DNA from 3 places in the Promicromonospora sp. Populi genome. Region 2 is predicted to be linked to each of the others. Evidence: riboswitches for the same ligand, from Rfam matches in the RefSeq annotation. Region 2 holds a riboswitch; each other region holds the start of a gene.
What was found. Region 2 has a riboswitch for thiamine pyrophosphate ahead of thiC (phosphomethylpyrimidine synthase ThiC). Riboswitches for the same ligand answer to the same signal wherever they lie in the genome.
Positions count from the first base shown of each region.

Region 1: it holds a riboswitch for thiamine pyrophosphate, as region 2 does, so the genes downstream of both, AB1046_RS15905 (MTH1187 family thiamine-binding protein) here and thiC (phosphomethylpyrimidine synthase ThiC) in region 2, are expected to answer to the same signal.
Region 3: it holds a riboswitch for thiamine pyrophosphate, as region 2 does, so the genes downstream of both, thiD (bifunctional hydroxymethylpyrimidine kinase/phosphomethylpyrimidine kinase) here and thiC (phosphomethylpyrimidine synthase ThiC) in region 2, are expected to answer to the same signal.

Region 1 covers NZ_CP163528.1:3,497,757-3,502,845, forward strand. Annotated here, with positions in the region: gene AB1046_RS15890 (ABC transporter ATP-binding protein) at 1-796, opposite strand, end outside; gene AB1046_RS15895 (ABC transporter substrate-binding protein) at 793-1,887, opposite strand; gene AB1046_RS15900 (ABC transporter permease) at 1,884-2,675, opposite strand; gene AB1046_RS15905 (MTH1187 family thiamine-binding protein) at 2,672-2,965, opposite strand; TPP riboswitch at 3,056-3,177, opposite strand; gene AB1046_RS15910 (Gfo/Idh/MocA family protein) at 3,292-4,275, opposite strand; gene AB1046_RS15915 (immune inhibitor A domain-containing protein) at 4,398-5,089, opposite strand, start outside.
Region 2 covers NZ_CP163528.1:4,338,963-4,344,051, reverse strand. Annotated here, with positions in the region: gene AB1046_RS19660 (LacI family DNA-binding transcriptional regulator) at 1-782, shown strand, start outside; gene thiC (phosphomethylpyrimidine synthase ThiC) at 863-2,629, opposite strand; TPP riboswitch at 2,624-2,728, opposite strand; gene AB1046_RS19650 (C39 family peptidase) at 2,901-4,187, shown strand; gene AB1046_RS19645 (N-acetylmuramoyl-L-alanine amidase) at 4,270-5,089, opposite strand, start outside.
Region 3 covers NZ_CP163528.1:213,685-218,773, forward strand. Annotated here, with positions in the region: gene AB1046_RS00985 (RyR domain-containing protein) at 1-303, shown strand, start outside; gene dxr (1-deoxy-D-xylulose-5-phosphate reductoisomerase) at 355-1,521, shown strand; gene thiD (bifunctional hydroxymethylpyrimidine kinase/phosphomethylpyrimidine kinase) at 1,673-2,608, opposite strand; TPP riboswitch at 2,598-2,695, opposite strand; gene AB1046_RS01000 (aldo/keto reductase) at 2,762-3,574, shown strand; gene AB1046_RS01005 (aspartate aminotransferase family protein) at 3,592-4,995, opposite strand; gene AB1046_RS01010 (hypothetical protein) at 5,015-5,089, opposite strand, start outside.

The DNA of each region.
Region 1 (5,089 bases), 840 kb from region 2:
GGGTCGCCAGGACTTTCTCCCGGCTGGGGGCCGCGGCGTCCAGGACGACTCGGCCCGGGCGGGCGCTCAGGACGATGATCCGGTCCGCCAGGGCTAGGGCCTCGTCGACGTCGTGCGTCACCAGCACTACCGTTCGCTGCCCGACGGCGGGAGCCGCGCCCACTCCGGGCCCGCCCGCCGGGCCCGCGCCGGCGCCCGCGAGCCCCACGCCCGCCAGCCACTCGTTCATCCGCCGCCGCGTGATCGGGTCCAGCGCACCGAACGGCTCGTCGAGCAGCAGCACCGGGCGCCCCGCCAGGCAGGTGCGCAGGAGCGCGAGCCGCTGCCGCATCCCGCCCGACAGCTCGTGCGGCCAGGCCCGCTCGAAGCCCGCCAGCCCGAACGTCTCGAACAGCTCGGCGGCGCGCGCCTCGGCATCGGCCCGGGGTATCCGGGCGATCCGGGCGCCGAGCAGCGCGTTCGACCACGCCCGGCGCCACGGCAGCAGGCCGTCCCGCTGCGGCATCCAGGCGGTGGCGGGTCTGCCGCCGGCACCTCGCTCGGCTCCGCCACGGGACGTCGCGGCGCCCCCGGGTGCGGCCCCGTCGTCGGGCAGCGTAGGCAGCGCGAGCGAACCAGAGACCGCCGCGCCCGGCGGCAGCAGGCCGCCGAGCGCGCGCAGCAGCGTCGACTTGCCGCACCCCGACGGTCCGACGACGGCGACAAACTCGCCGTCCTCAACCGTGAGATCAACCCCGTCCAGCGCCGCGACGTCGCCGAACCGGACGCCGAGCCCCCGCGCCTCAAGCACACTCACGGCTGGCTCTCGCCTGGCTCGGCAGAGTCCTGCGCGTCCGCGCCTGGAAGGTACTGGTCGGTCCACGCGGCGTCCGTGTCGAAGCCGGGCTCGGTCAGGCCCTCCTCCTCGAGGAAAGCGACGAACCCGTCCCAGACCTCGGCCCGCTGCGTACCCCAGTCACCCGACGCATACTGCGGCCCCAGCCACTCCGCGCTCGCCGAGACCAGCTCCGGGTCGAGCTCTGGCGCGGCCTCCAGCAGCACCTCCGCCGCCCGGTCGGGATCGGCTGCGGCCTCCTCGTACCCGCGCGACAGCGCGGCCAGGAACCCGCGCGCGACGTCCGGGTCCTCGTCCAGCAGCGCCCGGGACGTCGCCACGAGCGGCGTGTACCAGTCGGGCACGCAGTCGAAGTGGTCGCGGAATGCGATCGTGTCGACGTCGAGCCCGTCGACCTCGCCCAGCCGGATCGTGTCCCAGGCGTCGAACACCCAGGCGGTGTCGAACTGGTCCTCGGTCAAGCCGATGCGGAAGTCGTCGCTGACCAGCGGCGTGAACTCGACCTGCGCGGGGTCGCCGCCGTCGCACTCGACAAGCTTGCTGATCAGGGCCTTCTCGAGGTCGGACTCGTAGGAGCCGTACCGCTTGCCCTCGAGGTCACGGGGGCGGGTGATGCCGTCGTCGGACAGGCTGATCAAGGACGACGTGTTGTGCTCGATCACGGTGGCCACGGAGACGACGTCGGCCCCAGCGGCCCGCGCCGGGACCAGGCCCTCCGCGACGGAGTACGCAAAGTCGGCCTGCCCGGCCGCGACGAGCTGCAGCCCGGACGTCTCGCCGGGCTCGACGATATTGACGTCGAAGCCCTCGTCCGCGAACCAGCCCTCGGCCTGGGCGAGGTAGAGGCCGGAGTGGTTGGTGTTGGGCGTCCAGTCGAGCACGACGGTGACCTCGCGCAGACCGGCGTCGGACGCCGCATCACCGCCCTGGCCTCCCGAGCCGGTGCCGCACCCGGTGAGGGCCACTGGCACAACCGCAGCGAGCGCCGTCGTGCGCACAAGGAGGGACCGCGTACGGAAGTCCCGTGCACCGAGGGACTGGGAGTGCTTCATGATTTTCCTCTCTGCCACGGCGTCGCGACACGCGTGAGCGCTGCGACGAGGGCGAAGAACAGGCCGGACAGGAGGGCGATCAGGACGACGCCCACAAAGATCTGGTCCACGGCGTACGCCTTGCGGGACCGCTGGACGAACACACCGAGCCCGGACTGCCCGGCGAGGTACTCAGCCACCACTGCCGCGCCCACGGCGTAGGTCGCGGCGACCCGCAGCCCCGCGAGCGCGCCCGGGATCGACGCCGGCAGCCGGACCAGCAGGAACTGGTCCAGGCGTGTGCCGCCCAGGCCGGCGACCATGTCGGAGTGCTCGGCGTCGACGGCGCGCATGGCGCCCACCGCCGAGACGAGCACGGGAAAGAAGACGGTGAGCGCCACGAGGACCACCTTGGGCAGCAGGCCGAAGCCCGCCCACAGGATCATCAGCGGCGCGAGCACCACCACCGGCACCGTCTGCGTGAGCACAACCAGGGGGTAGACGGCGTCGCCGGTCACTCGCGAGGCCGTGACCAGGATGCTCAGCACCAGGCCCGCCACCGTGCCGAGGGCGAGCCCGGCCACGGCTTCGGTGAGCGTCGTGACCACGTGCGGGCCGAGCAGGGGCGCCACCTCGACGGCGGTGCGCGCCACCTGCGACGGCGCGGGCAGCACGAACTCGGGCACGTCCGCGAGGCGCACCCACCCCTCCCAGACCGTGAGCAGCACGACGACGGTGACGAGCGGGGGGACTACGCGCCCGGCCCGCCGCCACCGAAGGCCCCGAGCGCCCTGGGCGCCCTGGCTCACGCCCGGAACTTGGTGATGAGGTCCGCGATGGTGGGACCGGCGTCGGCGGCGGCCTCGCTGACCTTGATGTTGGACTGGACGCCGTCCGCGCCCGCGCCGAGCGTCGCCTCGTGGACGGCGCGCAGCAGCGCCCACACCTCGTCGGGGCTGCCCTGGACGAACGTCCCCATGGCGCCCACCTCGTAGGTGAGGCCGGAGGCCTGGATGACGGCGATTGCGGCGTCCACGTACGCGTACTTCGCGTCGGGTGTACCGCTGGGACGGGGAGAGACCTGGATCTCGGCGAGCATGTGCGACCTCCACGGGCAGGCCAGAGGTCGCCGGTTCCGACGGGGGGGCGCGCGACCACGTCCCCGCCGGGGACGGCCTCGACCGAACGCCCGTGCCGTCAGGCACGTCCTTCCGCTGGCATTACCCAGTTCAAGTGATCGGGTCGACGGCGTCGGCACAAGGCCCAGGCCATCCTCTCAGCCCGGCTACCCGAGCTCCCCGCGTTGGCGGAGGTACGGTACCTCTTCGCACGGCAGGTTCGGAAGCCTGCTCACCTTCGAGCCCTAGGTTTCTTCGCCTTGAGGCGTCTCAGAGCGGAGAAACTTAGGGCTCGAAAGGGTGGGGGTCATTCACCCGGGTACTTGAGGTCTATCTGGGTGCGGATGGTGTCCAGCGTCGTCATGATCGCTATCGTCTCCGCGCGCGGGAGCAGGGGGCTGTCCAGCTCGCCCGCCGCGACCAGGCGCTCCGCCTCGGCGGCCTGGAACTGCATGCCCCGGCTCGGTACAGCGCCGTCGAAGGTCTCGATCTCAGCGCCTTCGGAGTTGTACACGTGCACGAGCGTCGGGCTGTACCAGACGGCGTCGATCTCGATGCGGCCCTCGGTTCCGAGGATCGTCGCGCGGTTGGGTCCCTTGGTGTCCGACGCCGAGATCGTCGTGGCGACCCGTGCGCCGTCGTACCCGAAGATCGTGGCGATGGTGGCGTCCGCGCCGGTCTCCTTGAAGGTCGCGTGCGACTGGATCGTGAGCGGCTCGCCGAACAGGTCCCAGGCGAACGAGACCGGGTAGATGCCCAGGTCGAGCAACGAGCCGCCGCCCAGGGCCAAGTTATTGATGCGGTGCTCCGGGTCGTCGGGCAGGTCCTGCGTGTGGTCCACCATCAGGGTCCGCACCTCGCCGATCGCACCGGACGCGATGATCTCCCGGACGCGCGCCATGTGCGGCAGGAACCGGGTCCACATCGCTTCGAGCGCGACGAGCCCTCGGGCCTCGGCGAGGTCCATGACCTCGCGCGCCTCGGCGGCGTTCAGCGTGAAGGGCTTCTCGATCAGCACGTGCTTGCCAGCCTCCAGCGCGAGCTTCGCAGCCTCGGCGTGCATCGGGTGCGGCGTGGCGATGTAGACGATGTCGACCTCGGGGTCGTTCACGAGGTTCTCGTAGGAGCCGTGCGCCGTCGGGATGCCGAGGCGGTCGGCGAACTCCCGTGCCTTCTCCAGGGACCGGGACCCCACCGCCTGCACGGTGAAGCCGTTGTCGTTGAGGTCCGAAACGAAGGCTGCGGCGATGCCGCCGGCCGCGAGGATGCCCCAGCGCAGGTGTGTCGTCATGCCTTCGAGCGTAGTGCTGCATCTCGCCAGGGTTGAACCAGGGGGTCAGACACTGCTGGGGGCATGGACCTTGAGTCCATGCCCCCAGCAGACCTACGTACTTCGGATGTCAGCTGACCAGGTCAGCTGACGGGTCCGTTGACCTGGATGGTCATGTGCCCGTTGCGGGTGTCCTGCGACACCACCTTGATGGTGGTGCCGGTGCCGCCGACCTTCACGGAGTGTCGCGGGTTGTCCGGGTTCCAGTACGCCTCCGGGTTGGTGTCGTCGAACGTCGACACCTGCCGCTGCTTACCCAGGACCAGGGTGGTCAGGGAGGTCGCGGACACCTGGCGGTGCAGCGACAGCGTGTCCGTCTTCTGCAGCCCGAACGTGGCGTCGAAGGACTGGATCCGGTTGCGGGCGAGGGTGCCGTCCGACCACGTCAGAATCTGGGGACGCGCGTCGACCGGCAGGGCCTCGCCGCCACCTTCGTGCTGCGACGTGTTGTTGTCGCCGTAGAGGCTGTTCACGTACCAGATCAGCAGGCCGTCCTGGTAGGCGTAGTGCTCGACCTGATCGGGCGAGGTGAAGGACCAGCCGAAGTTGTACGGCCCGGTCTTGAGCGTCTGGTCGTACCCGCCGTACACGCGGTTCTCGGCCACGTAGTAGTGCGTGTAGTTGACCTCGTAGGTGCCGTCTGCGCCGACCGTCAGGAAGCCGTCGGTGGTCCAGTCGGCGAAGTCCTCGAAGTCCTCGCTCAGGGCGTCGCCCACGGCGACGTCGTCAACCAGCAGACCCTTCTCGTTCGCGCCGCCGTCGCTCGAGTAGCGGA
Region 2 (5,089 bases):
CCACTGCGCAGTCCGTCGGGCTCGCTGCCGAGGCGGGGCTGCCGGCCGCCGTCGACCCGCTGGTCGAGGCCGCCGCGATGGACGTCGCGGTGCTGGTGTGGGGCACCCTGAAGGACGACCCGAACCTCGCCGCGCTGCAGCGCCGGGGGGTACCCGTCGTGATCGGCGAGGGGCAGAACGTGCCCGGCGTGCCCGTGGTCGGCGTCGACGACCGGCACGGCGCCGCCGAGGCGGTACGCCTCCTCGTCGAGCTAGGACACACGCGGATCGCGGAGATCACGCTGCCCTTCGGGCGGGACGAGCGGTCGGGGCCGGTCGACGCCGCCCGGCTCGCCGCCGCCGAGCGCACCCCCACCCGCAACCGCCTGGCCGGGGTGCGGGACGTCGTCGAGCCGGTCATCTCCTGGGAGACGCCGGCCTCGCTCGTGGAGCACGGGCGGGACGCGGCCACCGAGATCCTGTCCGAGTGGGCACCGGCCCGCGACCGTCCGACGGCGATCGTCGCCCACTCCGACCTGCTCGCGGCGGGCGCCGTGATCGCCGCGCGCGAGCTCGGCCTGCGCGTGCCGGAGGACGTCTCAGTGGCCGGGTTCGACGGCCTCGACCTGCCGTGGCTCTCCCCCGACGTGCTCACCAGCGTGCACCAGCCGCTCGTCGAGAAGGGCCGGGCGCTCGGCCTGGCCGTCGTCGCGCTCCTGGCCGGCGAGGAGCCGGAATCAGTCCTCCTCCCGGTAACCCTGGTAGAGGGCACAACAACAGGCCCGGTCCCGGACCTGGACTGACCGATTGGTTGTGGGCGCGATCGTTGCTGCCGATTGCCCGTTTTAGGCGCAACGATCACGCCCACAACCAAGTCGGTGGGTTACGGGCGGAGGGTGGGTTGCGGGAGGTAGACCTCGCCGCCTGACGCGCGGAACTCGGCCGACTTTTCGGCCATGCCTGCCGCGGCCGCCTCGGCTACGTCGCCCGCGAGCGCCTGTTGGGCCTTGGCGCCGCCGAACTCGTCGCGGATGTCCTGCGAGATGCGCATCGAGCAGAACTTGGGGCCGCACATCGAGCAGAAGTGCGCGGTCTTGGCGGCCTCGGCCGGGAGGGTCTCGTCGTGGTACTGCTCGGCGAGCTCCGGGTCGAGCGACAGGTTGAACTGGTCCCGCCAGCGGAACTCGAAGCGGGCCTTGGACAGGGCGTCGTCCCTTGTCCGGGCGCCTGGGTGGCCCTTGGCGACGTCGGCCGCGTGCGCGGCGATCTTGTAGGTGACGACGCCGGTACGCACGTCGTCCCGGTCAGGCAGGCCGAGGTGCTCCTTGGGCGTGACGTAGCAGAGCATCGCGGTGCCGTACCGGGCGATCTCGGTGGCGCCGATGGCGGAGGTGATGTGGTCGTACCCGGGCGCGATGTCGGTCACCAGCGGGCCGAGCGTGTAGAACGGGGCGCCGTCGCAGAGCTCCTGCTGCCGCTCCACGTTCTCGCGCACCAGGTGGAACGGGATGTGGCCCGGCCCCTCGACCATCACCTGGACGTCGTACTCCCACGCCCGCTTGGTCAGCTCGGCGAGCGTGTCGAGCTCGGCGAACTGGGCGGCATCGTTCGCGTCCGCGAGCGAACCCGGCCGCAGGCCGTCACCCAGGGAGAACGCGACGTCGTACGCGGCGAAGATCTCGCAGAGCTCGTCGAAGTGCGTGTACAGGAAGTTCTCCTGGTGGTGCGCCAGGCACCAGCCCGCGAGGATCGACCCGCCGCGGCTCACGATCCCCGTCACGCGGTCGGCGGTGAGCGGCACGTACCGCAGCAGCACGCCCGCGTGCACGGTCATGTAGTCGACGCCCTGCTCGCACTGCTCGATCACGGTGTCCCGGTAGACCTCCCAGGTCAGCGCGCTCGCGTCGCCGTTCACCTTCTCGAGGGCCTGGTAGATCGGCACGGTGCCGATGGGTACCGGCGAGTTGCGCAGCAGCCACTCGCGGGTGGTGTGGATGTCGTCCCCGGTGGAGAGGTCCATGACCGTGTCGGCGCCCCACTTCGTGGCCCACTCGAGCTTTTCCACCTCCTCCGCGATCGAGCTGTGGACGGCCGAGTTCCCGATGTTCGCGTTGATCTTCACCAGGAACGCCTTGCCGATGATCATCGGTTCCGACTCCGGGTGGTTCACGTTGTTCGGGATGATCGCCCGGCCTGCCGCGACCTCGCTGCGCACCAGCTCGACGTCGCAGTCCTCGCGCAGCGCGACGAACCGCATCTCCGGCGTGATGACGCCCTGGCGCGCGTAGTGCATCTGGGTGACGGTCCGGCCGGGGACGGCCCGGCGGGGTCGACGTCGTTCTCCCCGCCACTCCTGGGTCGCCGCGCCCCGGCGCAGGGCGCTGCGCCCGTCGTCGGCCAGGGCTCGACGGCGGCCGTCGTACTCCTCGGTATCTCCCCGTGCCACGACCCAGGGTTCGCGGGCCGGCGGGAGGCCGCGGACCGGGTCGGACCCGGGGCCTTGTGTGCGGTAGACCCGAACCGGCTCGTTCGGGGTGCCGTCGGGCGACGACGCCAACGTGATCTCGGTGACCGGCACCCGCAGGGCGACATCGTCGTGCTTGTTCTCGTGCTCGAAGGCGAGCGTGCGGGACTGGGTGTTCTCCATCATGAGACTCCTGCTTCCTACGCCGGTGTTAACCGGACAGGTTCAACGGTCCCGGGCCGTCAGCCCGATCTCAGCCCCTGCGTGGGGCACCCGTGGGATCGCCGCCGACGTTAGCACCACATACGACTTTCCTTCTGCGCTGTCCCCTCACCGTGATAGGCAGACCCCGACGGCTCGCTCACCCCAGCAGGGAGCCCGGGACATGGAGGCTGGAATGCCGGTACGGAACAAGCTGCGAACTAGGGCGTTCGCATTGGCTGCGACGGGAGCGCTCGTGGTCCAAGCAGGGATTGTTGCGGGTGCGGTGTCGGCGGCGGGGGCGCCTGAGGTGACCCCTGCGGCGTCGGACAACCAGATCACTCTGACCACCTGGGAAGGGCGCCGGGACCTGCTCAAGGGCGAACGCGACGAGCTCCGGTTCGACGTCTACGGCGGGCTCTTCCTGGCCCGCGGCGGCGACCTCGTTGACTACACCGACCCGTTCGGCGACGGCACGCCCGTCACCTACGAGACCGGGACTTGGACCTCACCCGTCGTCGAGGCCGGGTACCCGATCAAGCAGGCCGTTCCCTCCTGGAACGTTGATACCCCCACTGGCACCTGGGTCGAGGTGGAGTTCCGCGGCCGCAAGGCTGACGGGACCTGGACCAAGTGGTTCGTGATGGGCCGCTGGGCGTCGGGCGACGAGTTCGCGCCCGCCGACGGCAGCGTCGGCGACATCCACCGCACCTCCTTGAACGGCCAGGGCGACACCGACGCTGCCCTGTTCACCGACACGTTCGTCTCGAGGGCCGGCTTCGAGCCGGACGCGTACCAGACCCGGGCCAGGCTGTACCGGCCCGAGGGCGCCCGGACCTCGCCGCGCCTGTCCTCGGTGAGCACCATGATCAGCGAGATCCTGCCCGACGAGCACTACACGGGCACCAGCGACTTCACGCTCGGGCGAGAGGTCGAGCTCGACGTGCCGCGGTTCAGCCAGCTCATCCACATCGGCGAGTACCCCGAGTTCGGGGGCGGCGGCCAGGTGTGGTGCTCGCCGACGTCGTCCTCGATGGTCATCTACTCGTACGGGCGCGAGGTGCCGGCCGAGGAGCTGGAGGACATCGAGGCGCCGAACGGCGACCCGCAGGTCGACTACGCCGCGATAAAGACGTGGGACTACACGTACGAGGGCGCTGGCAACTGGCCGTTCAACACCGCGTACGCGAGCACGTTCGGGCTGGACAGCTTCGTGACCCGCCTGCGCTCCCTCGCGGAGGCGGAGCGGTTCATCGCTGCCGGTATCCCGCTGACCTTCTCCCTCAACTTCGACGAGGAGGAGATGCCCGAGGCCGGTTACAGCACCCCGGGGCACCTCCTCGTGCTGGTCGGGTTCACCGCGGACGGTGACCCGATCATCAACGACCCGAACAAGGCCAGCAACGAGGCCGTGCGCCAGGTCTACACGCGGGAGAACTTCGAGCGCGTCTGGCAGACGTCGACGGACGGCATCGCGTACGTCTTCCACCCGAAGAACGTGAAGCTGCCGGCCAACGTCCCGGGAGTCACCAAGAACTGGTGACCCCCAGCAGTAACTGAGTGCGGGCTTCTTGTTGGGTCGGCTGCGGCTGACCCAACAAGAAGCCCGCACTCGGTTACGAGGATTAGCGGCGGGAGACCTGCTTTGGTTCCGACGTGTACGACGCCGACGTGTAGCCATCGGCCGAGACCGTCACCTGGACCGCGAGCTCCGTGCCGCGGTCGCGGCCGGTCACCAGGTACCGGGAGCCGGTCGCGTAGGGCACCAGCTCGCCGTCGCGCAGCCACCGGTAGGCCACGTCGACGTCGTCCGGGAGGTAGGTCCCGGGCTTCGCCGTCAGGACCTGCCCCGGCCTGGCACTGCCCTTGATCGACGGCCCCGTCACGTCCGCCACCACCGGGTCGCTGAGCTCGACGTCGGCCGCCTTGACGAACACGTACCGGTGCGCCAGCCACAGCTGGTAGTAGAGGTCCTCGCCGCGCACCAACTTGCGGTTCGGTCCGGAGCCGTCGAACGAGGCGGCCCGGTAGTAGTCGGCGGCCACGGCGTCGTCCGCCACGGCGTACGTCTGGCCTACGCCGACCTGGTACTCGATGGGCGTGACCGGCTGGACCGGCACACCCGGGTACGCCTCGTACGCCGCTACCTCCGGGTAGGCCCGGCCGTAGACCGGCGCCGGGGCGTCACCCGCGACGGTGACGGTCTTCGCCGTCGCGGGCACCACCACCGGCCGGTCGGCCGGGTTGTGCAGCCAGGCCAGGGACCCGGCCCACCACACACCCAGCCAGTCGCCCTCGACCTGGTCCACGACGAGCTTGTGCCCGGACTGCACGCGTGCGCTGATGTCGCTCGCGTAGGTGGTGCCGGCCGAACCGTCCGGCTTCCAGCCCGGGTCCTTCGCCAGCGGCGCGTCGGTCGACGGCGACTGGTACAGGTAGCGGAAG
Region 3 (5,089 bases), 1.1 Mb from region 2:
GAACGCTGGACGGCCGAGAAGCTGGCGGCCGGCTGGACCTACGCCCCGGTGCGCGACGACGCACGGCGGCTGCACCCCGACCTGCGCCCCTGGGCGGACCTGTCCGAGCCCGACCGCGAGAAGGACCGTGCCGCGATCCGTGCGATCCCGGTGATCCTCGCGGACTTCGGCCTCCACGTGGTTCCGCTCGCCGACGACGCCGGCTGGGAAGCGGCGGGAGCGCCCGTGCCGGACCCGCGCGGCGTCGTCCGGGGCTGGCGGGTGTTCGGCCGCGGCCGGGCCGAGCCGGCCGGCGAGGGCTGACGCCGGGCAGCCCGGCCAGGCCTGACGTCGATGGCTGACAGGATGGGGCCCATGCGAAGCGTCACCCTCCTGGGCTCCACCGGTTCCATCGGCACGCAGGCCATCGACGTCATCGGGCGCAACCCCGACCGGTTCCGCGTGGACGCGCTGTCCGCCGGCGGTTCCGACCTGCCCGCCCTCGCGCGGCAGGCCGCGTCGCTCGGCGTGCGCGCCGTCGCGGTGGCCGACGACGGTGCACGCGCCGCGCTGACCACCCTCCTGCGCGAGGCGGGGGCCGACGGCGTAGAGGTGCTCTCCGGTCCGGGCGCCGCGACCGAGCTGGCCGGCCGGGGGAGCGGCGTCGTGCTCAACGGCATCACCGGGTCTGTAGGCCTGCGCCCCACCCTCGCCGCGCTCGCGGCCGGCTCGACGCTGGCGCTCGCGAACAAGGAGTCACTGGTGGTCGGCGGTGCCCTGGTAAAGGCGGCGGTGCGGCACGAGGGGCAGATCGTGCCGGTCGACTCGGAGCACTCGGCCATCGCGCAGGCGCTGCGCTCGGGGTCCGCCGCGGAGGTCCGCAAGCTCGTCGTGACCGCGAGCGGCGGCCCGTTCCGTGGCCGGTCACGGGCCGAGCTGCGGGACGTCACGCCCGCCCAGGCCCTGCGCCATCCCAACTTTTCGATGGGGCGTGTGGTGACCACCAACTCCGCGACCCTGGTGAACAAGGGCCTCGAGGTCATCGAGGCCCACCTGCTGTTCGACCTGCCGTTCAGCGCCATCGACGTGGTGGTCCACCCGCAGCAGCTGATCCACTCGATGGTCGAGTTCGTCGACGGCTCCACCATCGCGCAGGCCGGGCCGCCGCGGATGCTCGTGCCCATCGCGCTCGGCCTGTCCTGGCCGGAGCGGCTGGCCGACGTCGATGTGGCGATCGACTGGACCCAGGCCGCCACCTGGGAGTTCGCACCCCTGGACGACGACGCCTTCCCCGCCGTCCGCCTGGCCCGGCAGGTCGGGGAGGCCGGTGGGACCTACCCGGCGGTCTACAACGCGGCGAACGAGGTGTGCGTGGACGCGTTCCACGACGGCACCATCGGGTTCCTCGACATCGTCGACACCGTGGCCGCCGTCGTGGAGGCGCATGCGGCCACGGAGGCGGGCGACGCGACGTCGGTCGAGGGCGTCCTGGAGGCCGACGCCTGGGCCCGCGCTCGTGCCGCGGAGCTCCTCAAGTCCTGACGGTCCGGCCCTGCGCGACGTCCCTGCTGGGGTGTGGCGACCGGGTGACGCGTGTCGACTGGGATGGCCTGGGGAAACAGTAGGTCTGCGGAGTGCGTTGCTGCCAGTAGACAACGTCTACCGACAGCAACCGAGCTGGCTCGCGGAACCTTTACCCGGAGACCGACCATGCGGCCGCGGCATCGGCCGCCGTCCGTGCGGCGTATCCGTGATCGACAGGGCCGTGCCCGTGCCACGGACCCGCCGCTGTCCCGGTACCGCCGATGATCAGGGTGTCCGCGGCGCGGAGGGTCTCGGTCAGGTAGTCCTTCGCCGCGCGTACCGCGGGCTCCCAGTCGTTGTGCAGGGGCCGCAGGACGGCGCACGCCGAGCTGAGCGTGCAGCCCGTGCCGTGGGTGTTTCGGGTGGGGATCCGCGGGGCGGTCAGGGCGACGACGGCGTCCGGACCCGCCAGGTGGTCGACCGACTCGGCCGACTCCAGGTGCCCGCCCTTCACCAGGGCGAGCCGCGCGCCGAGCTTCAGCAGCGCCCGCGCCTGGTCGGCAGCCTCGGCGGCGTCCCGGGCCGGCTCGACGCCGAGCAGTACCGCGGCCTCGGGCAGGTTGGGCGTGACCAGGTCGGCCATGGGCAGCAGCTCGTCGCGCAGCACCGCCTCGGCGTCTCGCGCCAGGAGCCGGTCGCCCGACGTCGCGACCATCACCGGGTCGAGCACCACGTACGGCGCGCGTCCGGCGGCCCGCAGGTCGCGCAGGGCCGCGGCGATCGCGCGGGCGACGGCGGCGTCCGATGTCATGCCGATCTTCACGGTGTCCACCGCGACGTCGGCGAACAGCGTCTCCAGCTGAGCCGTCACCATGTCGGCGGGCACCGGAAGTACCCGCGTGACGCCGGTGGTGGACTGCGCGGTGAGCCCCGTGAGCACCGCGCAGCCGTAACCGCCGAGCGCCGCGAAGGTCTTCAGGTCTGCCTGGATCCCGGCGCCGCCGGACGGGTCCGACCCGGCGATCGTCAACGCCACCACCGGGTGTCTGGCGGGTCGGATGCGGGGAGCGGCGTCGGGCGCGGGCGCGCTCACGACAGGACCCACGAGGCGTTCCCTTCGCTAGAATTACCTAGAGCAGGTTCACGGGTGCATCTCAGCCGGGCTAGCGCCCTGGCGCCCCGCGCCATTGGGTCCAACCATAGGTCGTCGACGGCGGCGCGGGAACCGTGTCCAAGCAGCCGGCGCAGCCTCAGGCGCGTGCGGGGGCGACGCGGGACTGCGCCCCTGACTCGCGCACCTCGGTGCGGCGAGTCAGAGCCGCAGTCCGGGCTCCTCAGGAGCGGGGTTCGGCCCCGTGCCGCAGCCCGTCGACGAGACCACATCGACCTGTACCAGATCCACCGCCCCGACCCGGAGACGGACGTCGAGTACACGCTCGCGGCGCTGACCTACCTGATCAACTCGGGCAAGGTGCGCGCGATCGGTTCATCCACCATGCCGGCCGCCGACATCGTCGAGGCGCAGTGGGTCGCCGAGCGGCGCGGCCTGGAGCGCTTCCGCACCGAGCAGCCTCCGTACTCCATCCTGAACCGCGGCATCGAGCGCGACGTACTGCCGGTCGCCCAGCAGTACGGCATGGGCACGCTCGTCTGGAGCCCGCTCGCCGGCGGGCTGCTCACCGGCCAGTACCGCAGGGGCCAGAACAACGAGACCTACCGCTCCCGGTTCGGCTTCGAGCACCTGCGTGACGAGCACCGCCTCGACGTCGTCGAGCAGCTCATCCCCGTCGCCCAGGACGCCGGGGTCCCGCTGAACCATCTCGCGATGGCGTTCGCCATCGCCCATCCGGGTGTCACGTCCGCGATCATCGGCCCGCGCACCATGGAGCACCTGGACAGCGCGCTCGCCGGCGCTGAGGTGGCCCTGACGGACGACGTCCTCGACCGGATCGACGCCATCGTGCCGCCCGGTACCGACGTCGGCCGCCTCGACATGGCCTACGACCCGCCGGCCATCCAGCACGCACCCCTGCGCCGTCGACCCGCGGAGCAGCGGGCGGCTGCCGCCTGACGCTGCCGCTCCTCCGCTCAGAGCTTCGTCCACACCTCGCTCAGGACGCCCCGCAGGATCTGTTCCATCTCGGCGAACTCTGCCGGGCCCGTGGTCAGGGGCGGCGCCAGCTGCACCACGGGGTCGCCTCGGTCGTCGGTGCGGCAGTACAGGCCGGCCTCGAGCAGCGCCGGGTTGAGGAGCCCGCGCAGCAGGCGCTCCACCTCGTCGCCGGAGAAGGTCTCCCGGGTGTCCTTGTCCTTGACGAGCTCGATCGACCAGAAGTACCCGGCGCCGCGCACGTCACCCACGATCGGCAGGTCGTGCAGCTGCTCCAGCGTGGACCGGAACGCGGGCGCGTTCTCCTTGACCCGCCCGGTCAGGTCCTCCTGGTCGAAGATGTCGAGGTTCGCCATGGCGACGGCTGCCGAGACCGGGTGCCCGCCGAACGTGTACCCGTGCCCGAAGGTCGTGGTCCCGGTAGCGAACGGCTCGAAGATACGGTCCGAGACGATGCAGGCGCCGATCGGCGAGTAGCCCGAAGACATGCCCTTGGCGCAGGTGATCATGTCGGGCACGTAGCCGTAGTCGTCGCACGCGAAGATCGACCCGACGCGGCCGAACGCGCAGATGACCTCGTCCGAGACCAGCAGGACGTCGTACTTGTCGCAGATCTCGCGCACCCGCTCGAAGTACCCGGGCGGCGGCGGGATGCTGCCGCCCGCGTTCTGCACGGGTTCGAGGAAGACGGCGGCCACCGAGCCGGGCCCCTCCGTCAGGATCAGCGTCTCGATCTGGTCGGCGGCCCAGCGACCGAAGGCCTTCGGGTCGTCGCGGAGGCCTTCGTCGGCCCGGTAGATGTTGGTGTTGGGCACCTTGTGCGTGCCGGGCACCAGGGGCTCGAACGGCTCCTTGATGCGGGGCACACCGGTCACGGACAGGGCGCCGTGGGTGGTGCCGTGGTAGGCCACGGCCCGGGAGATCACCTTGTACTTGCCGGGCTTGCCCTGCAGCTTCCAGTACTGCTTGGCCAGCTTGAACGCCGTCTCGACGGCCTCGGACCCGCCCGTCGTGAAGAACACCCGGTTGAGGTCGCCGGGAGCGTGCTCTGCGAGCCGCTCGGCCAGGTCGATGGCCGGCGGGTGCGCGAACCCCCAGATCGGGAAGTAGGCGAGCTCACCGGCCTGCTTGGCGGCGGCCTCGGCGAGCGATCGGCGGCCGTGCCCGGCCTGGACCACAAAGAGCCCCGAGAGCCCGTCGATGTACCGGCGGCCGGCCGAGTCCCACACGTGGTGGCCCTCGCCGCGCACCAGCGTGGGCACGCCGGACTCCCAGGCGGACTGGCGCGTGAAGTGTCCCCAGAGGTTACGGCGGGCGGCGTCGTCCCGGGGTGTTCCGCGCGGCGTGACGTTCTGCCCTGTGGCTACGGGTGTCTCGGTCATCGCCCAAGGTTATGACCTGTCAGCGCCTTCGAGCCCAGTTGAACACCGCCAGGCCGGTCACCAGGGCGCCGACGGTGACCAGGGCGGTGGCCGC